Regions from separate parts of the Blautia sp. JLR.GB0024 genome, predicted to be linked through region 2. Evidence: predicted binding sites of a transcription regulator. Region 2 holds the regulator's gene; the other holds the start of a gene.

Region 1 (9,746 bases), on a different contig from region 2:
TCTCCGGTTTCAGCTTTCTTGAAAAGTTCAGGGCATTGTGGTACAGATGTGACATATCAAATCCGCAGCGCTGGTAAAAGCGGATAGCCTGAATGTTGTCATTTGTGGTGATCACCACAAGCCTTCTGCATTTTTTCTTTTCTGCTGTCTCTTTTACCTTTTCGATCAGGTTTCTTCCGATCCCCCGGCCCTCCTGACGGCTGTCCAGGGATATGATCTCACAGATACCGTCCCGGATCAGGTATGTGAGAAGGCCCACAATGTTTCCCTTTTCCCAGACAACAATGCCGTCTGTCCCGGTCATATCCACAACTCTGCCGCGAATGACCATCTCTGTTGTGAGCCACTGGCTCTCTATGAATTCATTGACGCGTTCCCGGTTTGTCTCATCAATTGGAACATACTCCATTAAACTGCCCTCCCGCATATTTACTGATCACCGGAATATTTCCAGGCTCCGCTGCAAAATACCGTTCATATGCGCAATGGCTATACCGTAATTTGTCATAGGCACACCCTGCAGGCCAGCCTGGTTCCTGCGCCACTGCATCTCCCGCTCATTGAGCATACAGCCTCCGCAGTGTACCACCAGCCGATATGGTGTCAGATCCTCCGGAAAACCGGTTCCTGAGGTAAATGCAAAGTCAGGCTTTTTCCCGATATGCGCCTCAATCCAGCGGGGCATTTTCACCGTACCGATATCATTGCACTGCCGGTGATGGGTACAGCCCTCACTGATCAGCACTTTGTCCCCGTCCTCCAGACGGTCAAGGGCATAGGCACCCTCCAGCGCGCCGTCCAGGATCCCTTTATACCGTGCGAACAGTATGGAAAAGGAAGTAAGAGGGATATCAGCCGGAACCGCTTTGTCCACCTTCCCGAACACCTGGCTGTCTGTAATGACAAGCCGCGGTTTTTCTCCCAGACGTCCAAGTACATCCTCCACCCTGTCATCCTGCACGGCAAGGGGAACTGCACCTGTATCCAACAGTTCTCTGATCACCTGCTGCTGAGGCAGGATCAGCCTCCCTTTCGGTGCCGCTTTATCAATGGGGATCACCAGGAGCACAAAGTCCCCCGGTGACACCAGGTCTTTTACAAGAGGACGTTCCTGCCCTTCCTTTGCAAGGCTTCCCAGCTTTTCCTTCAGTTCAGTAATGTGAACACCCTGTCCGGCACTCACGTAGATTTCATGGTCTGTCTTCGGTTCTCTCTCCTCTGCCAGCAGATCCATTTTATTGTATACCACAAGATACGGCAGCTTTCTCTTTTCAAAGAGATCTATGAGCTGTAGTTCCATGGGGACCAGTTCTTTTCCCGCCTCCACCACCAGGACTGCCACGTCTGTTTTGTGGAGCACCTGCTCCGCCTTTTTTACCCGGAGAGCGCCCAGGCCTTCCTGGTCATCATCCATACCCGGCGTGTCGATAAACAAAACAGGACCTATGGGCAGAAGCTCCATGGCTTTCTGCACCGGGTCGGTGGTGGTTCCCTTCACATCCGATACCACTGCCATCTCCTGCCCTGTGACTGCGTTGAGCAGACTGGACTTTCCGGTGTTGCGCCGCCCGAAAAAGCTGATATGTACCCTGTTTGCAGAGGGTGCTGCGTTCAGGCTCATGTATATCCTCCTCTCAGAAACGGAAATCTCTCTCCCCGTTCTCAATCTTTGCCAGGCGTTCCACCACGATCTCTCTTGTTCTTTCCCTTGGAATGTTCACAAGTTCTGACCGGATCAGCTCTTCTCCGATTTTTCTTGTCTCAGGGCTTGCGTAATCCATAAGGAATTCTTTCAGGGTCATCAGGGCATTGGGGTGGCAGCAGTTCTGAATCTGTCCTGTCTTGCACAGGCTCATGAAACGATCACCGGTTCTTCCTTCCCTGTAACATGCAGTACAGAAGCTGGGGATATATTTCATGTCCATCAGCCAGTGCACCACCTCATCCAGGGTTCGCTTGTCTGACACATCAAACTGCTCGGAGTTCTCATCCTCCGGTTCCGGTTCGCTGTAGCCGCCCACGCTTGTCCTGGAAGCACCGCTGATCTGGGAAATGCCAAGGTGAAGCACTCTCTCCCTGCACTCCTTACTCTCTCTTGTGGAGATGATCATACCGGTGTAAGGCACTGCGATTCGGATGCAGGCAACCAGTTTCGCGAAAATATCATCATCAATACCGTTGTCAAAAGCAGACGGATCGATATCATCTGCGTGTTTTACCCTCGGAACGCTGATGGTATGCGGGCCGACTCCGTGAACCGCCTCCAGATGCTCCGCGTGCATGAGAAGACCGGCAAATTCATAGCGGTACATCTCCAGCCCGAACAGTACACCCAGTCCCACATCGTCAATGCCGCCCTCCATGGCTCTGTCCATGGCTTCTGTGTGGTAATCATAATTGCTCTTCGGTCCTGTGGGATGCAGTTTTTTGTAGCTCTCCTTATGGTAGGTCTCCTGGAACAGAATATAGGTACCGATGCCGGCGTCTTTTAATTTCCTGTAATCCTCCACTGTGGTGGCCGCGATATTTACATTGACACGGCGGATTGCGCCGTTTTTATGTTTGATGCTGTATATGGTCTTAATGCTCTCCAGTATGTATTCAATGGGATTGTTGACCGGGTCCTCCCCGGCTTCCAGAGCAAGGCGCTTGTGGCCCATATCCTGCAGAGCGGTTACCTCTTTTACGATCTCTTCCTGCGTCAGTTTCTTTCTGGCTATGTGTTTGTTTTTCCTGTGATAAGGACAGTACACGCAGCCGTTGATACAGTAATTGGACAGATAAAGGGGCGCAAACATAACAATCCGGTTTCCGTAGAAATCCTTTTTAATCTGTTCAGCCAGTTTGTAAATCTCCTGGTTTTTCTCCTCGATGTCGCAGTCAAGCAGTACGGATGCCTCCCTGTGGGTGAGTCCCTTTCTGAGTTTTGCCTTCTCAAGGATCTGGTCAATAAGCACTTCATTGTGCTTATTTGCCTCAGCGTAGGCAAGTGTCTCCTGGATTTCCTCATGGGAAATAAATTCCTCTGCTCTCAGTGATTTCGGATTGTAATTCATTTTTACCCTCTCCTTTTCTCTTTACCGGGTGTACATTTTGGTGTCCCCCCGGTCTACAGTCACTTCACAGCCAATTTTTTTCATTCGGCTGCGAAGAAGTTCCAGTTCGGCGGCATTTTCTGCGCCGGTATAAATTTTATGGTCGTACAGTTCATATTTCCCCTGTACCAGTGAAGCCGATAAATTCGGCATAACCACATTGGCTCCTGCCAGTATGCCTCTCTCCCGCCCGTCATCGGAAATGGTTCCAAGGGCAGTTGTGGCCGGAAGCAGGACTTTCGGAAGCAGCAGGCGGATCAGTCCCAGAAGATACAGAGTAAGCTCTGCACTCCCCGGGGCCTTTGTTCCAAATGGAGTGTCCCTGTGGGGGATGAAAGGCCCGATTCCCACCATGGCAGGCTGGAATTCTTTCAAAAACAGCAGTTCATCAGCCAGGTTCTCAGCCGTCTGCCCCGGCGTTCCTACCATAAATCCGCATCCTGTCTGAAATCCAATGTCTTTTAGATTTCTCAGACATTCCTGTCTGTGAGCATAAGACATGGAGGGGGGATGCAGCGTGCGGTAATGTTCCTCGCATACAGTCTCATGCCTGAGCAGGTATCTGTCTGCCCCTGCATCAAAAAACTTCTGATAAGCTTCCCTCTCCTTTTCCCCCACGGAGAGCGTCACTGCGCAGTCGCTGTGTTCCTTTTTTATGTCCCGGACCAGCTCTGCGATCCTGTCATCCGTGTACCAAGGGTCCTCTCCGCCCTGCAGCACAAAAGTTCTGAACCCAAGAACATAACCTTTCCGGCAGCACTCCAGGATTTCCTCCCTGCCCAGGCGGTAACGCTTTGCCTTTCGGTTTCCTTTTCGGATTCCGCAGTAATAACAGTCATTTCTGCAGTAATTGGTAAACTCGATCAGCCCTCTGATATAAATGCGGTTTCCGTAATATTTCTCCCGCATCCCGGCTGCTTTGCCGAACAGGTATCCGGCAAGTTCCTCATTCCGCTTTTCGATCAGCGCGGTATAGCTCTCCCTGTCCAGGGACTCTCCTGCCTCTAAGCGGTCAATTTTATCAAATAAATTCTCTGTCATAGTCTATATCCTGTGAATAAACAGCCCGCTTCTCAGCTTTGGCTCAAACCAGGTGGATTTCGGCGGCATCAGCTTTCCTGCGTCCGCAACCGCAAAAAGTTCTGCCATGGAAGTGGGATACATGGAAAAGGCTGCCTTACAGTCTGTCTGCACACGTTTTTCCAGCTCACCCAGTCCCCGGATTCCCCCGATAAAATCAATCCGGGGGTCTTTTGCCGGCTCCCGGATCCCCAGCACAGGTTCCAGAAGGTTATTCTGAAGCAATGCCACATCCAGTCCGTCCACCACATCTGTAGCCCGGTATTCTTCCTTTATCTTAAGTTTATACCATCTGTCCTCCAGATACATACCGAATTCGCCTTTTTCCCGGGGCGATACTGCCTCTGTTCCCGGTTCGGACACGGTAAAGCGCTCCCTTATTTTTTCCAGGAACTCTTCCGCGGAATATCCGTTTAAGTCTTTTACCACACGGTTGTAATCCAGGATTTCCAGCTCCTCATCTGCAAACAGGGTACACAGAAAGTAATTAAAGGGCTCCCTGCCCGTATAATTGGGATTCTCCCGGCGTCTCTTCAGACCTGCTTTGATGGCTGAGGCCGCCCTGTGATGGCCGTCTGCGATATATATGCTGTCCATGGCCTGAAAGGTCTTCTCTATCTTGTGAATCATGGCTGACTCATAGATCATCCATCCTCTGTGACGGATGCCGTCCTCTGATACAAAGTCGAAAATGGGAAAATCCTTTTTCTTCACATCCATCAGATGCTTAAAATCCGCATTGGCACGGTAGGCCAGGAAAATAGGTCCTGTCTGCGCCTCCAGCACATCCACATGGCGGATGCGGTCCAGCTCTTTTTCCACTCTGGTGTTCTCATGTTTTTTGATGACACCGTTTAAGTAATCGTCAATCGACGCACATGCCACGATTCCTGTCTGCACATGCCCGTTTCTGGTAAGCTCATAGAGATAAAAATTGGGGTCCACATCCTGCAGGAAGTCCCCGTCCTCCATCATCTTCCAGAATATCCTGCGGGCCTGTTTGTACACCTCAGGAGCGTACATATCCGTATCATCCGGAAACTGTGTCTCCGGACGGTCAATCTTCAGAAAGGAATATGGATTTTTTTCGGTCTCCTCTTTCGCCTCTTTTCTGTTATATACATCATATGGCAGTGCGGCAATTTTAGATGCCAGGTTCTCCTGGGGACGCACTGCACAAAATGGTTTAACTACCGCCATTATCAAATCTCCTTTATAGTTTTTTCTCCATAACGCGGGCAGCAACTTCGCAGACACCATTGAATACCTTTCCCAGACGCCTGCGGTTTCTGCCAAGCGCGCCAAAAAAAGATTTCATCCGCTTTGCACTGCGGATTCTCTTCTGTATGAATGTTTTCGGTTTTTTTATTTTTCTGCTCATTTTCACACCCCAAATATATTGATGCCTATTTATAACGCCATAATAAAATTATACCGTATATAGTCTTAAAATACAATGAAATAGGCACAATAATTTGCACACTTTCCGGCGGATTTATGACTGACAGAGGTATTAAAAAAACACCAGACGGGGATTGCCTTGACTCTTTCCCCGCTGGTGCTTTTTTCGACCCTGGTTTATTTATCTCCATAGTGGTAACGACAGGATAATATATATAATTTCCGGAATATCCACAAAAGGGCCCGCCCTGAAACCACAGTCTCAGGACAGGCCCATATCCGTCTATTCTTTTAAAAGGGTCATTTCACAATACGCACGCGGTAAACACCATGAATCTTTTTCAGTTCTTTTGCCACGTCTCCGGAAATCGGTGTGGAAACGTCGATCATGGTATAGGCGAAGTCGCCTTTACTCTTGTTGGTCATGTTGGAGATATTCACGCCTGCATCACCCAGCACTTTTGTGAACTGGCTGATCATGTTCGGAATATTTTTGTGGTTGATCGTCACTCTTCCCACGTCCACACAGGCCCCTGTATCACAATCCGGATAGTTTACGGAATTCTTGATATTTCCGTTTTCCAGATAGTCCATGAGCTGTCTGACAGCCATGACAGCACAGTTGTCCTCGGATTCCTCTGTGGATGCTCCCAGATGAGGAGTTACCAGGGTATTCGGGGTACTGGTCACAAGAGGGTTGGCAAAGTCTGTCACGTATTTTTTCACTTTTCCCTCTTTCAGGGCCTCCGCCAGAGCTTCCTCATCCACCAGAAGATCTCTTGCGAAGTTCAGGATAACCACGCCCTCTTTCATCTGGGCGATCTCATCCGCGCCGATCATCTTTCTTGTGGATTCCATCAGCGGCACGTGGATGGTGATATAATCGCATTCCTTGTAGATCACGTTCAGGTCATTGATGTGGTGAATGCTTCTGGAAAGGTTCCACGCAGCATCCACGGAGATGAAGGGGTCATATCCATAGACTTCCATTCCCAGATGTACCGCGGCATTTGCCACTTTTACACCGATGGCGCCAAGACCGATGATACCCAGCTTTCTGCCGCTGATCTCACAGCCGGCAAACTGTTTTTTCTTCTTTTCAGCCAGCTTTCCGATATCCTCTGTGGCTTCCTGGTGCTCCAGCCACTCGATACCGCCCACTATATCCCTGGATGCCAGCAGCATTCCGGCAATGACCATCTCCTTTACACCATTGGCATTTGCTCCCGGTGTGTTGAAGACTACCACGCCGTCCTTTGCGCACTCTTCCAGCGGAATATTGTTGACGCCGGCACCTGCTCTGGCAATGGCAACCACATTCTTCGGAAGCTCCATCTCATGCATGTTTGCACTTCTCACCAGCACGGCATCCGCATCAGACATATTGTCCGTGCTCTCGTATTTTGCCGGGAAATGCTCCAGTCCTACGCTGGAAATGGGATTTAAACAGTGATATCTGTACATGATCAAGCATTCTCCTTTTCAAATTTTTTCATAAAGGCAACCAGAGCCTCCACGCCCTCTATGGGCATGGCATTGTAAATGCTGGCACGCATGCCGCCTACGCTTCTGTGGCCTTTCAGATTCACAAAGCCTGCCGCCTGGGCCTCTTTGATAAATTTCGCATCCAAATCCTTATCTCCTGTGACAAAGGGAACATTCATAAGGGAACGGGAAGCCGGTTCCACGGTACCTTTGAACATTACGCTCTCATCCAGGAAATCATACAGGATCTTTGCTTTTTTCTCATTGTGCTCTTTCATGGCTTTCAGGCCGCCCTGTTTTTTCAGCCACTGAAATACCTTGCCGCACATGTAAATGCCGTAGCAGTTTGGTGTATTGTATAAGGACTCCGCGTCCGCATGTGTCTTATAGGTCAGCATGGTCGGTGTTCCCGGAAGCACATCCTCTGTGATCAGATCCTCACGGATGATGGCGATCACCACACCTGCAGGGCCGATATTCTTCTGCGCGCCGCCGTAAATAATACCGTATTTCTCCACGTCCATCGGTTCGGAGAGGAAACAGGAGGAAACGTCCGCCACCAGGGTCTTGCCCTTTGTGTCCGGCAGTGTTTTAAATTTTGTTCCGTATATCGTATTGTTCTCGCAGATGTACACGTAATCCGCATCCGGGCTGATGGGAAGGTCGGAACAGTCCGGAATGTAGGAAAAAGTTTTATCCTCAGAGGACGCGATCTTGTTGGCTGTCCCGTACTTCTGTGCCTCCTGCCATGCTTTTTTCGCCCACTGGCCTGTTACGATGTAGTCAGCCACTTTGTTTTTCATCAGGTTCATGGGGATCATGGCAAACTGCTGATGGGCACCGCCCTGCAGAAATAATACTTTATAGTTATCCGGAATATGCAGCAGCTCTCTCAAATCTGCCTCCGCAGTATGTATGATATCCTCGAATGCTTTGGAACGGTGGCTCATCTCCATAACAGACATGCCTGTTCCTTTATAATCCAGCATCTCTTCTGCCGCTTCCCGCAGCACTTCCTCCGGCAGAACAGCCGGTCCTGCTGAAAAGTTATAAACTCTGCTCACTTGTTGTTTCCTCCTCTGTTGATTTACTCTTCAAAACGGTTACGCCACATGCCCCCTCTGGGGACACGTGGCATAAATTGCTTGACAAGAAGTATTCTACCTCTTTGTTATATTATTGTCAATAAAAACATTTGTCTTTCTACAAAAGACATATTATTTCTGTTTTGCTTTCAGGTCTTCCTCGTCGAACGCATCCTCAATGTTGGCCCCTGCCGGTACCATTGGGAATACCTTATCATCACTGTCGATCATGCAGTCCAGAACCACCGTTGTATTTAACCGGATGGCTTTTGCAAGGGCTTCCTGCAGCTCCTCTTTTGTGGTCACGCGGATACCTACTGCTCCCATGGCCTCTGCCAGTTTGACAAAATCAACTTTGTCTTTTAATACTGTATTAGAATATCTGCCCTCATAGAACAGCGTCTGCCACTGACGTACCATTCCCAGCACCTGGTTATTGATGACCACTTGGATAAGAGGTACATCATTTCTGGTGGCTGTTGCGATCTCATTCATGTTCATACGGAAACAGCCGTCTCCTGCCACATTGATGACCACCTTGTCCGGATTGCCCATCTTGGCGCCGATGGCTGCCCCAAGGCCGTAGCCCATGGTTCCCAGGCCGCCGGAGGACAGGAAGGTGCGGGGTGTTTTATATTTGTAATACTGGGCAGCCCACATCTGGTGCTGACCCACCTCTGTTACAATTATGGCATCGCCTTTTGTCTGGCGGTAGATCTCCTCGATAATGGCAGGACCGCTTAAGCCCTCCTGGTTGTAGCGCAGAGGATATTTTTCTTTCAGCTCCTCTATGTATCCCAGCCACTCTTTATGTTCTTTCTGCTCCAGCATATCATTCAGGCGTTTCAGAACTTCTCTGGCGTCACCCACAACGCTGCAGTCAACCAGCACATTTTTATTGATCTCCGCTGCATCCACATCTATCTGGATCACCTTCGCATTTCTGGCAAAGTTTCTGGTATTGCCGGTCACACGGTCACTGAATCTGGCACCCACGGTGATCAGCAGGTCACATTTTGTCACACCCAGATTGGAGGCTTTGGTTCCGTGCATCCCCAGCATACCGGTATACAGCTCATCCTCGCCGGAAAATGCGCCTTTTCCCATAAGGGAATCGGTCACAGGAGCCTGGATCTTGTGTGCAAGTGTGCGCAGCTCCTCCCAGGCGTTGGACGCGATGGCTCCGCCGCCCACAAAGATAAAGGGACGTTTTGCCTCCCGGATCATATCTGCTGCTTTAGCCAGATCCGCTTCTTCAATCTCAGCCACATAGGGTTTCACCGGCTTTGGCACTGTAGTTTCAAATTCTGTCTTGGCTGCAGTCACATCCTTGGTGATATCCACAAGGACAGGGCCGGGCCGTCCGCTCTTTGCAATGACAAAAGCACGACGGATGGTCTTCGCCAGCTTTTTCACGTCTTTTACGATAAAGCTGTGTTTTGTGATCGGCATAACCACACCTGCGATATCTACCTCCTGGAAGCTGTCTTTTCCCAGAAGAGGAACACCTACGTTACAGGTGATGGCAACCACAGGCACAGAATCCATATGTGCTGTGGCAATACCTGTTACCAGGTTGGTGGCGCCGGGGCCGCTGGTT
Region 2 (9,746 bases):
CGCCAGAGCGAATTTTTCCTTTACAGTAAAAAGGACAGAGACGCCGTATATAAATGTCTGGAGCGGGGATATAAATTCCCGGAAGTTACGAGCTGGATCCGTGCCAGCAAGAAGGATTTTGAACTGGTAAAGGACATTGGTCTGAAGGAGACCGGTATCCTGGTGAGCTGTTCCGACTACCATATTTTCTATAAAATGAAAATGACCAGAAAGCAGGCCATGGAGCATTACCTGAGTGTGATCCGTGAATGCCTGGAGACGGGAATCAGCCCCAGATGCCATCTGGAGGATATAACAAGAGCGGATATCTACGGCTATGTGATCCCCTTCTGTCTGGAACTGAATAAACTGATGGAGGAGTACTCCATTCCCATTAAGGTGCGCTGCTGTGATACCATGGGATATGGCGTGAACTATCCGGGTGCTGTGATTCCACGCTCCATTCCGGGCATTATTTACGGTATTCTGACACATGCCGGAATCCCTTCCGAGCTGATCGAATTCCATGGCCACAACGATTTCTACAAGGCTGTGAGCAATTCCACGACGGCGTGGCTTTACGGCGCAAGCGGTGTAAACTGCTCCCTGTTCGGCATTGGTGAGAGAACCGGCAATACCCCCCTTGAAGCCATGGTATTCGAGTACGCGCAGATCAAAGGCTCCCTGGACGGCATGGACACAAGGGTCATCACAGAGCTTGCGGAGTACTATGAAAAAGAGATCGGATACAAGGTGCCCTCCACAACACCGTTTGTGGGAAGTGCGTTCAATGTGACGAGAGCCGGTATCCATGCAGACGGTCTTCTGAAGAATGAAGAGATCTACAATATCTTTGATACGGATAAATTCCTGGGCCGTCCGCCGCAGGTGGCTGTTTCCAACACCTCGGGCCTTGCCGGCATTGCTCACTGGATCAACAATCATTACCGCCTGTCCGGTGAGAAACAGGTGCAGAAGAACAGCGAACTGGTGCAGATGGTAAAGGCATGGGTGGATGCCCAGTACGAGGAGGGACGCGTGACTGTCCTGACGGATGAGGAGCTGATATCCGTGATCGAGGAGAGCTGCGCAAGATTAAATATAACCTTATAAGGCAATGACATGTGAGGAAGGAAGCAAAATGGCAGGTAGAGAAAAGTCCCTGAGGGGCCAGGTGTTTGACAAGATCCGTTCAGATATTCTGAAAGGCCGTTACCAGCAGGGAGACGAATTGGTGGAATGTACCATAGGGAAAGAGCTGGGAGTCAGCAGAACTCCGGTCCGGGAAGCCATCCGGCAGTTGGAACTGGAGGGCCTGGTACGCCTGGTGCCAAACAAAGGAGCCTTTGTCAACGGGATATCCGCAAGGGATGTGACTGATATTTATTTGATCCGCTCCCGGCTGGAAGGGCTCTGTGCCCGGATGGCCGTGGAGAATATAACACCGGAACAGCTGGAAGCCATGGAGGAGGCCATTGTCCTGTCAGACTATCATGCAAAGAAAGAACACTATGAGCAGGTCTGCGAAATGGACGGCAAGTTCCATAAGCTGCTCTATGAGGCGTCCGGCAGCCGGATGCTTTCCCACACACTGTCTGATTTTCATCAATATGTACAGCGTGTGCGGCAGGTATCCATTATGAACCGCATGCGTCTGAATAAATCAGGCAGTGAGCACACAGAGATTCTGGAAGCCATAAAGAGCAAAAACGCGGATCTGGCGGAACAGGTAGCTGCAAGACACATATTTAATACAGTTGAGAATCTGAAACATTTTAATCTGGAAGAAATTCTGCGGGAAGAATACGGAAAGGAGAACGACAACAATGGAAAAAATTAAAATGACAACACCTCTGGTGGAAATGGATGGGGATGAGATGACAAGGATCCTCTGGAAAATGATCAAAGAGGATCTGCTTGCGCCATATGTGGAACTGAACACAGAGTATTATGATCTGGGACTGGAGTACAGAAATGAGACCGGCGACCAGGTGACAGTGGATGCGGCCAATGCCACAAAGAAATACAAAGTAGCGGTAAAATGTGCCACCATCACCCCGAACGCGGCCAGAATGGACGAGTATCACTTAAAGGAAATGTATAAAAGTCCCAACGGCACCATTCGTTCCATGCTGGACGGTACGGTTTTCAGGGCGCCTATTGTGGTAAAAGGAATCGAGCCCTGTGTAAAGAACTGGAAGAAACCCATCACTCTGGCAAGACATGCCTACGGGGATGTCTATAAAAACACAGAGATGGTCATTCCCGGACCGGGCAGGGTGGAGCTTGTATATACCGCGGCTGACGGAACAGAGACAAGAGAACTGGTGCATAACTTCACAGGTGCCGGGGTGGCACAGGGAATGCACAACTTAAATGATTCCATTGAGAGCTTTGCCAGAAGCTGCTTTGAATATGCGCTCTCCACAAAACAGGATCTGTGGTTCTCCACCAAGGACACCATTTCCAAAAAGTATGACCATACCTTCAAGGATATTTTCCAGGACATCTATGAGAAAGAATATAAGGATGCCTTTGAAAAGGCCGGTATTACATATTTCTATACACTGATCGACGACGCGGTGGCACGTGTGATGAAAGCCGAAGGCGGCTTTATCTGGGCCTGCAAGAACTATGACGGGGATGTTATGAGTGATATGGTATCCTCCGCTTTCGGCTCTCTGGCTATGATGACATCCGTGCTGGTATCCCCTCACGGATATTTTGAGTATGAAGCTGCACACGGAACCGTACAGCGCCACTATTACAAACATTTAAAAGGGGAAGAGACTTCCACCAACTCCGTGGCTACCATCTTTGCCTGGTCCGGATCTTTGAGAAAACGCGGGGAGCTGGATGGAAATACAGACCTCTGCCTGTTTGCCGACCGGCTGGAACAGGCCACTCTCACTACTATCGAAAAGGGAGAGATGACAAAAGACCTTGCACTCATCACGTCAATTAAGAATCCTTCTGTATTGAACAGCCGTGAGTTTATCCTGGCTGTAAGGAAGAATCTGGATGTTTTATACGCGTAAAAAATAAGCGTCTGCTGATTTAAAAGTCCATGTAAGAGAGAGAAACAAGTCCCTGCTTACATGGACTTATTATTTGTGAAAAAAAGTCTCGGGCAGGGGTTGAAAAATTTAGTCAATTTCTTATAATGGGTATTAACCGAATCGGTAAAGCATTAAAGGAGGCACAGGATGGAGGACAGACTTAGCAGTCTCTCAGAAGAGAAGAAGAACGCGGTTGTCAATGCAGCACTGGAAGTGTTTGGCACCAATGAATACAAACGGGCATCCACAGACCTGATCGCTGCAAAGGCAGGCATCTCAAAAGGGCTGCTGTTTTACTATTTTAAAAATAAGAAAGAGCTGTATATGTACATATTTGAGTATGTCATGGAGAAGGTAGGACCGCGCCTTTTAGACCGGCACTTTTTTGAAATAACGGATTATTTTGAGCTGCTGGCCTATGCAGCAGACAAAAAAGCCCGTATCCTCTCCAGTTTTCCCTTTCTTATGGAGTTCAGTGTCCGGGCATTTTTTACATCCAGGGAGGACGTATCGGAAGATATGAACTCTTTTATGAAAAACCAGATGGATACCATGTTCGTGGATTATTTCAAGAATGTGGATATGACTAAATTCAGGGAGGACATAGATCCCAAAGAAATACTGAACATGCTTCTCTGGCTCACTGACGGATATCTGCACCAGAGAATGTTTTATACCGATACGGTGGATGCGGATGAATTGATGCGTCAATTCAGAAAATGGTCAGAAATGCTGAAGCGGATCGCATACAAAGAAGAGTATCTAACCGAAATGGTTGGAAGGAGGCAAAAAAATGAACGTGATTGAAATCAGTCATATTACGAAAGACTATGGGCAGAACCGCGGCGTTTTTGATGTTAGTTTTTCTGTAAAACAGGGAGAGGTACTGGGGTTTTTAGGACCAAACGGTGCCGGTAAGACAACCACGATCCGGCAGTTGATGGGATTCATCAAACCGGATAAGGGCAGACTGTCCATTCTGGATATGGACTGCTTCAAAGAGTCGGATAAGATCCAGACATCTCTTGGGTATCTGCCGGGAGAGATCGCTTTTATTGATTCCATGACAGGGATGGAGTTTATCCGCTTTGTGGCTAAAATGAAAAATATGAGAGATATGGGCCGGGCACAGGAACTGATGAAGATGTTTGACTTGAACGCGTCCGGCAAACTGAAGAAAATGTCAAAGGGCATGAAGCAGAAGATAGGAATCGTCTGTGCCTTTATGAACCCGCTGGCCAGCATCCTGATCCTGGATGAACCCACCAGCGGGCTGGACCCTCTGATGCAGAACCGTTTTGTGGAGCTGATCCTTTCCGAGAAGAAAAAGGGAAAGACCATTTTGATGTCTTCCCATATGTTTGAGGAAATTGAGCGCACCTGTGACCGCGCTGCCATTATCCGAGACGGACGGCTGGTTGCAGTGGAGGAGATGGAGAAACTGAAAGAGGGGCGGCAGAAGGTGATCGATATCACCTTCCGGGAGGCGGATATGGCAGAGGCATTCGCTGCCGCATTCCCGGAGGCAGTCTATCAGCCCGGCAGTAAAACGGTAACGGCCAAGGTTGGAAAAAACCTGGATGCCTTTATCAAAAAAGCAGGCGCCTATACGGTCACGGATTTCGACGTGCGCACACAGAGCCTGGAAGAGTTCTTCATGCATTTTTACGGAGAGGGGGCAGCAAAATCATGAATGCTACACTGTTTAAAAAAGAGATCAAATCCAACTGGCTGCTGCTCGTCATTTTTCTTGCAGTGCTCAGTGTATACGGAAGTATGATCACCATGATGTTTAACCCCGAGATGGGAGACAGCCTGAAAATGATGGCTGACAGTATGCCGGATTTGTTTGCGGCATTCGGCATGGCTGACGTGGGCCAGACGCTGCTGGAATTTGTATCCGGATATTTATACGGAATGCTGTATGTGGCCTTCCCCGGGGTATTTATCATTATCCTATCCAACAGACTGGTATCCAGATATGTAGATAACGGTTCCATGGCCTACCTGCTGGCAGTACCACAGAAACGCTGGAAGATCATGCTGACTCAGTGTGTCTTCATGCTGACCTGCCTGGTTGTCATGGTGGTATATGTGACCTGCCTGATTCTTGCTTTCAGTGAGGCGCTTTTTCCGGGAGAGATGGAGACAGGTGCCTTCCTTCGGATCAATGTGGGATTATTGGGTATCCTTGTATTTTTCGGCGGGACATGTTTCTGTGCATCCTGCTGCAGCAATGAGACAAAGACTTCCTCCGCGGTCAGCACAACCGTGGTGGTATATTCCATTCTCCTGCAGATGATATCACAGGTGGGGGATAAGTTCGAGAAAGTAAAATACGCCACCCCCATAACCCTCTTTGACATTGACGGGCTGGCTGCAGGTGACGGGAAGGCGTGGATCATGTGCGGCATTTTATATCTGGCAGGAATCCTGCTTATGGGAATCGGGATCATACGGTTCAGCAAACGGGATCTGCCTTTGTAAGAGATGGAATCGCAGACGGCCGAAGGGATAGCAGCCGGATATAAAAAACGGGAGGAGCAGGCATTATGCCAGCTCTTCCCATTTTTCATACAGTTCTTCCAGCTTTTCTGCGATCTCAGCTTTTTCATTGGCAAGCCGGACGCATTCAGCCACATTGACGGCAACCTCAGGCTTTTCCATCTCACTGTCGATCTCTTTGTCCCTGGTTTCCAGGCGTTCAATCTCTGCCTCTGTCTTCTTCAGATCATTTTCACGCTTTCTCTGGCGTGCCTGTTCTTCTTTGCGCTGTTTCCAGTCCAGTTTCGTGGCGGATACGGATTCCGCAGCCTGTTCCTCCTCAAGGCCCGGCGCATAGATGCGGGTGAGCTCCTCCCTTTTCTCCATGTAATAATCATAGTTGCCGATATAGTTTACCATACTCTGGTTGGTCAGCTCCAGGATCCTGGTGGCGGTACGGTTGATAAAGTAACGGTCATGGGATACATACAGCACCGTACCCGTATAATTGCGCAGGGCCTCCTCCAGGATTTCCTTTGACATAATGTCAAGATGGTTGGTAGGCTCATCCAGGATCAGGAAATTGGCTTCTGAGAGCATGAGCTTTGCCAGGGATACGCGACCCCGTTCCCCGCCGCTTAAGGATGCGATCTTCTTAAAGACATCATCCCCGGTAAAGAGAAAGGCAGCCAGAAGATTGCGGATCTCCGTGTTGGTGAGCTTTGGAAAATCATCCGAAATCTCCTGGAAGATGGTTTTCTCCATATGCAGCACGTGGTGCTCCTGATCATAGTAGCCGATGTGTACTTTACTTCCCAGATGGAAGACGCCGGCGTCGGCCGAGACCAGCTCGTTCAGTATTTTGAGTATCGTCGTTTTTCCGGTTCCGTTATTCCCGATGATGGCCACACGCTCCCCGCGTTTGATGGAAAAGTTCAAATCAGAAAACAGCGGGAGGGAGGGAAAGGATTTAGAGAGATGTTCCACGGTCAGCACATCCATGCCGCTCTCTATGCGGGGCTTCAGGTAAATACGCATGGACGCGTTTACCTCAGTCGGTTTTTCTATGACTTCAATCTTATCCAGCATCTTTTCCCGGCTTTCAGCCCGCTTAATGGACTTTTCCCGGTTGAACTGCTTTAATTTGGCAATGACTTCCTCCTGGTGTTTGATCTCCTGCTGCTGATTGAGGTAGGCCTGGTAGGCATCTCTGCGAAGCTGGGCCTTTTTCTCACTGTAGGCGGAATAGTTTCCGCTGAAGGAGCTTACCTTTCCGTTGTCAATATCAATCACCTTGGTCACGATCCTGTCCAGAAAATACCGGTCGTGGGATACGATAAGGACAGCTCCCGGATAATTCAAAAGGTACGTCTCCAGCCAGGAGATAGAGTCCATATCCAGATGGTTGGTAGGCTCATCCAGAAGGATGATATCCGGTTTTGACAGCAGCAGGCGGCCAAGGGCCACACGGGTTTTCTGGCCTCCTGACAGGGTGGAGATTTCTTTTTCAAAGTCACTCTCCGGAAAGCCGAGTCCCTTCAGTACGCCCACAAGCTCACTTTTATACGCATAGCCGTTCTCCATCTCAAACTCATGGGTCAGCCGGGAATACGTCTCCATCAGGCGGTCCAGCTCCTCCCCTTGGGCGTGCTTCATCTGTTTTTCGGTTCTGCGCATATGGAGCTCCATATCCAGAATATGCTGTTTGACCTGGAGCAGAGAGTCATAGATGGTGAGCGCGCTGTCCAACTCCTGATGCTGGGCCAGATAGCCGATGGTCCTGCCCCTTGATAAGATTACCTCTCCGCTGTCCGCGGGAATCTCCTGCATGATGATGCGCAGCAGTGTGGATTTTCCTGCTCCGTTGATGCCCACCAGGGCGGCTTTTTCGCGTTCTTCTATATGGAAGGAGGCATCATGGATCAGATTCATGCCTCCGAACGATTTTTCAATGTTTTGACATGCCAGTATCATTTTATACGAATCTCCTTTATCTTTTGGTTCACCCTTCCTATTATATCGGAAATTCAGAATTTGACAACAGATAAAAACAACAATAACTGGAATTGTATTTGACTTTATTTTAACAATTATATATAATATTCCTATATGAAACAGAAAACTTAGACATAAGGAGGGTAAAGTCGTGGACGAAAAATGCATATCGAAAGCAGTCATCAGAAGACTTCCCCGATATTACAGATATTTAGGAGAACTTTTGGAAGATGGTGTGGAACGTATTTCCTCAAACGAGCTGAGCAGCAAGATGCGCGTGACCGCATCCCAGATCCGCCAGGACCTGAACAATTTCGGAGGATTCGGGCAGCAGGGATACGGCTATAATGTGCAGTACCTGTACACAGAGATCGCCAAGATTCTGGGGCTCGACAGGACCCACAACATGATCATCATCGGAGCCGGCAATCTGGGACAGGCACTGGCCAATTATGTACAGTTTGAAAAGCGCGGATTTAAAGTGGTGGGTATATTTGATGTGAATCCGGTTCTGAAAGGTATCTCTATCCGTGGGAACGAAATTCTTATGATGGATGAACTTCCCCAGTATCTGAAGGATAATGATGTTCAGATCGCAGCGCTGACTCTGCCTAAGAATAACGCGGAGGAGACAGCCAACCTGCTGGTGGAAAACGGAATCAAAGCCATCTGGAATTTCGCACATCTGGATCTGGAGGTCCCGGAGGATGTCATCGTGGAAAATGTACACCTTTCTGAGAGCCTCATGCGATTGTCTTATAACCTGAATTGTTATGTGACCGAACATAAAAAGTAAGAAAAGGCTGCTGCGGAATTTTTGCGGCGGCCTTTTGCTCTGCAGGAAGGTTTGACAGACGTCCCTGATTCATACCGGAATAAGAGAGGAGTGTATGATATGAAACAAATCGTAACCGGCGGACAGATGAAGCTATTGGATGAATACACGATCCACGAGATTGGGATTCCCTCCCTGGTACTTATGGAGCGGGCAGCTCTGAGTGTCTGTCAGGCACTTCGGGAGGAAAATTTTCCTTTGAAAAGAGTTCTGGTGCTCTGCGGTACCGGAAATAACGGTGCGGACGGCGTAGCGGTGGCCCGTATGCTCCATATGACAGGTGTCTCGGCAGATATCTGTATACTTGGAAAAAAGGACCATTATACAGAAGAAATGAGAAAGCAAGTGAAAATTGCAGAAAATTATCATATATCCTTTGTCAAGAATGCAGTACCTGCTGAATATACTACTATAGTAGATGCTGTCTTTGGTGTAGGTCTGTCCAGGGAAGTGGGCGGAAAATACAGGGACACCATCGAAGCTCTGAACCGGTCAGGGGCAAAGGTCATGGCAGTGGACATTCCATCAGGTATCAGTGCTGATACGGGGAAAGTGCTGGGCTGCGCAGTGAAGTCTGATGTGACAGTCACCTTTGCTTATGAGAAGGCAGGTCTTTTATTCTACCCGGGCGCATCCTGCGCGGGCAAGGTAAGGACGGCTGATATCGGAATCTACAGGCTGCCTCAGAATGATTTTGAACTGTCCATACAGAGCTGTGAGGAGAAGGATCTGTGCCGGATTCCGGCGAGAAAGCCGGACGGGAACAAAGGAACTTTCGGGAAAATATTCCTGGCAGCCGGCAGCCGGGATATAAGCGGCGCGGCATATCTCTCCGCCTGTGCGGCTCTTAGGGCCGGCGCAGGCATGATAAAGGTACATACCAGGGAAGAGAACCGTCAGGCACTGACCACAATGCTGCCGGAGGCCATGTACAGCTTTTATGACGATGAAGAGATCCGAAAAGAACAGATCCGGGAAGGGCTTGCATGGGCTGATGTGATCGGGGTAGGACCGGGACTCGGCACAGGACAGCAGGCGGAAGATATTTTGTATACCATACTGGCGGAGGGCAGAAAACCTCTGCTGATCGACGCGGACGGCCTGAATCTGCTGGCCGGCAGAATGGAAGTGCTGTCCCAGTATCCGGCACCGGTCCTTGTGACACCGCATCTGGGTGAGTTTTCCAGAATCTCCGGGGTATCTGTGGAGGAGTGGAAGGAAGCGCCTCTTTACCTGACAAAACGTTTTGCCGGGAAATATCACCTGACAGTCGTGTGTAAAGATTCACGTACCGTCATTTCCGACGGCGGCGAGGAGATATTTATCAACACCTCCGGCAACAGCGGTATGGCAACAGCGGGAAGCGGGGACGTGCTCTTTGGCATCCTCATGGG

What was found. The regulator Rex, encoded in region 2, represses fermentation and respiration genes when NADH is low (regulators of the CRP and FNR family bind a similar motif). The targets are predictions, from matches to a motif close to ATTGTTAANTANTTAACAAT.
Region 1: a site for Rex is predicted at 8,229-8,248, ahead of serC (3-phosphoserine/phosphohydroxythreonine transaminase). Genes of this name have one in related genera too.

Annotation. Positions count from the first base shown of each region.
Region 1 is NZ_JBANBF010000006.1:155,420-165,165, forward strand. Features, by position in the region: gene V8Q34_RS15405 (GNAT family N-acetyltransferase) at 1-409, opposite strand, end outside; gene hydF ([FeFe] hydrogenase H-cluster maturation GTPase HydF) at 437-1,621, opposite strand; gene hydG ([FeFe] hydrogenase H-cluster radical SAM maturase HydG) at 1,635-3,056, opposite strand; gene hydE ([FeFe] hydrogenase H-cluster radical SAM maturase HydE) at 3,078-4,136, opposite strand; gene V8Q34_RS15425 (DUF1015 domain-containing protein) at 4,140-5,375, opposite strand; gene V8Q34_RS15430 (hypothetical protein) at 5,389-5,556, opposite strand; gene V8Q34_RS15435 (phosphoglycerate dehydrogenase) at 5,877-7,040, opposite strand; gene serC (3-phosphoserine/phosphohydroxythreonine transaminase) at 7,043-8,125, opposite strand; gene ilvB (biosynthetic-type acetolactate synthase large subunit) at 8,279-9,746, opposite strand, start outside.
Region 2 is NZ_JBANBF010000001.1:687,551-697,296, forward strand. Features, by position in the region: gene V8Q34_RS03105 (2-isopropylmalate synthase) at 1-1,092, shown strand, start outside; gene V8Q34_RS03110 (GntR family transcriptional regulator) at 1,121-1,819, shown strand; gene V8Q34_RS03115 (NADP-dependent isocitrate dehydrogenase) at 1,806-3,017, shown strand; gene V8Q34_RS03120 (TetR/AcrR family transcriptional regulator) at 3,186-3,845, shown strand; gene V8Q34_RS03125 (ABC transporter ATP-binding protein) at 3,832-4,731, shown strand; gene V8Q34_RS03130 (ABC transporter permease subunit) at 4,728-5,525, shown strand; gene abc-f (ribosomal protection-like ABC-F family protein) at 5,589-7,496, opposite strand; gene V8Q34_RS03140 (redox-sensing transcriptional repressor Rex) at 7,669-8,313, shown strand; gene V8Q34_RS03145 (NAD(P)H-hydrate dehydratase) at 8,413-9,746, shown strand, end outside.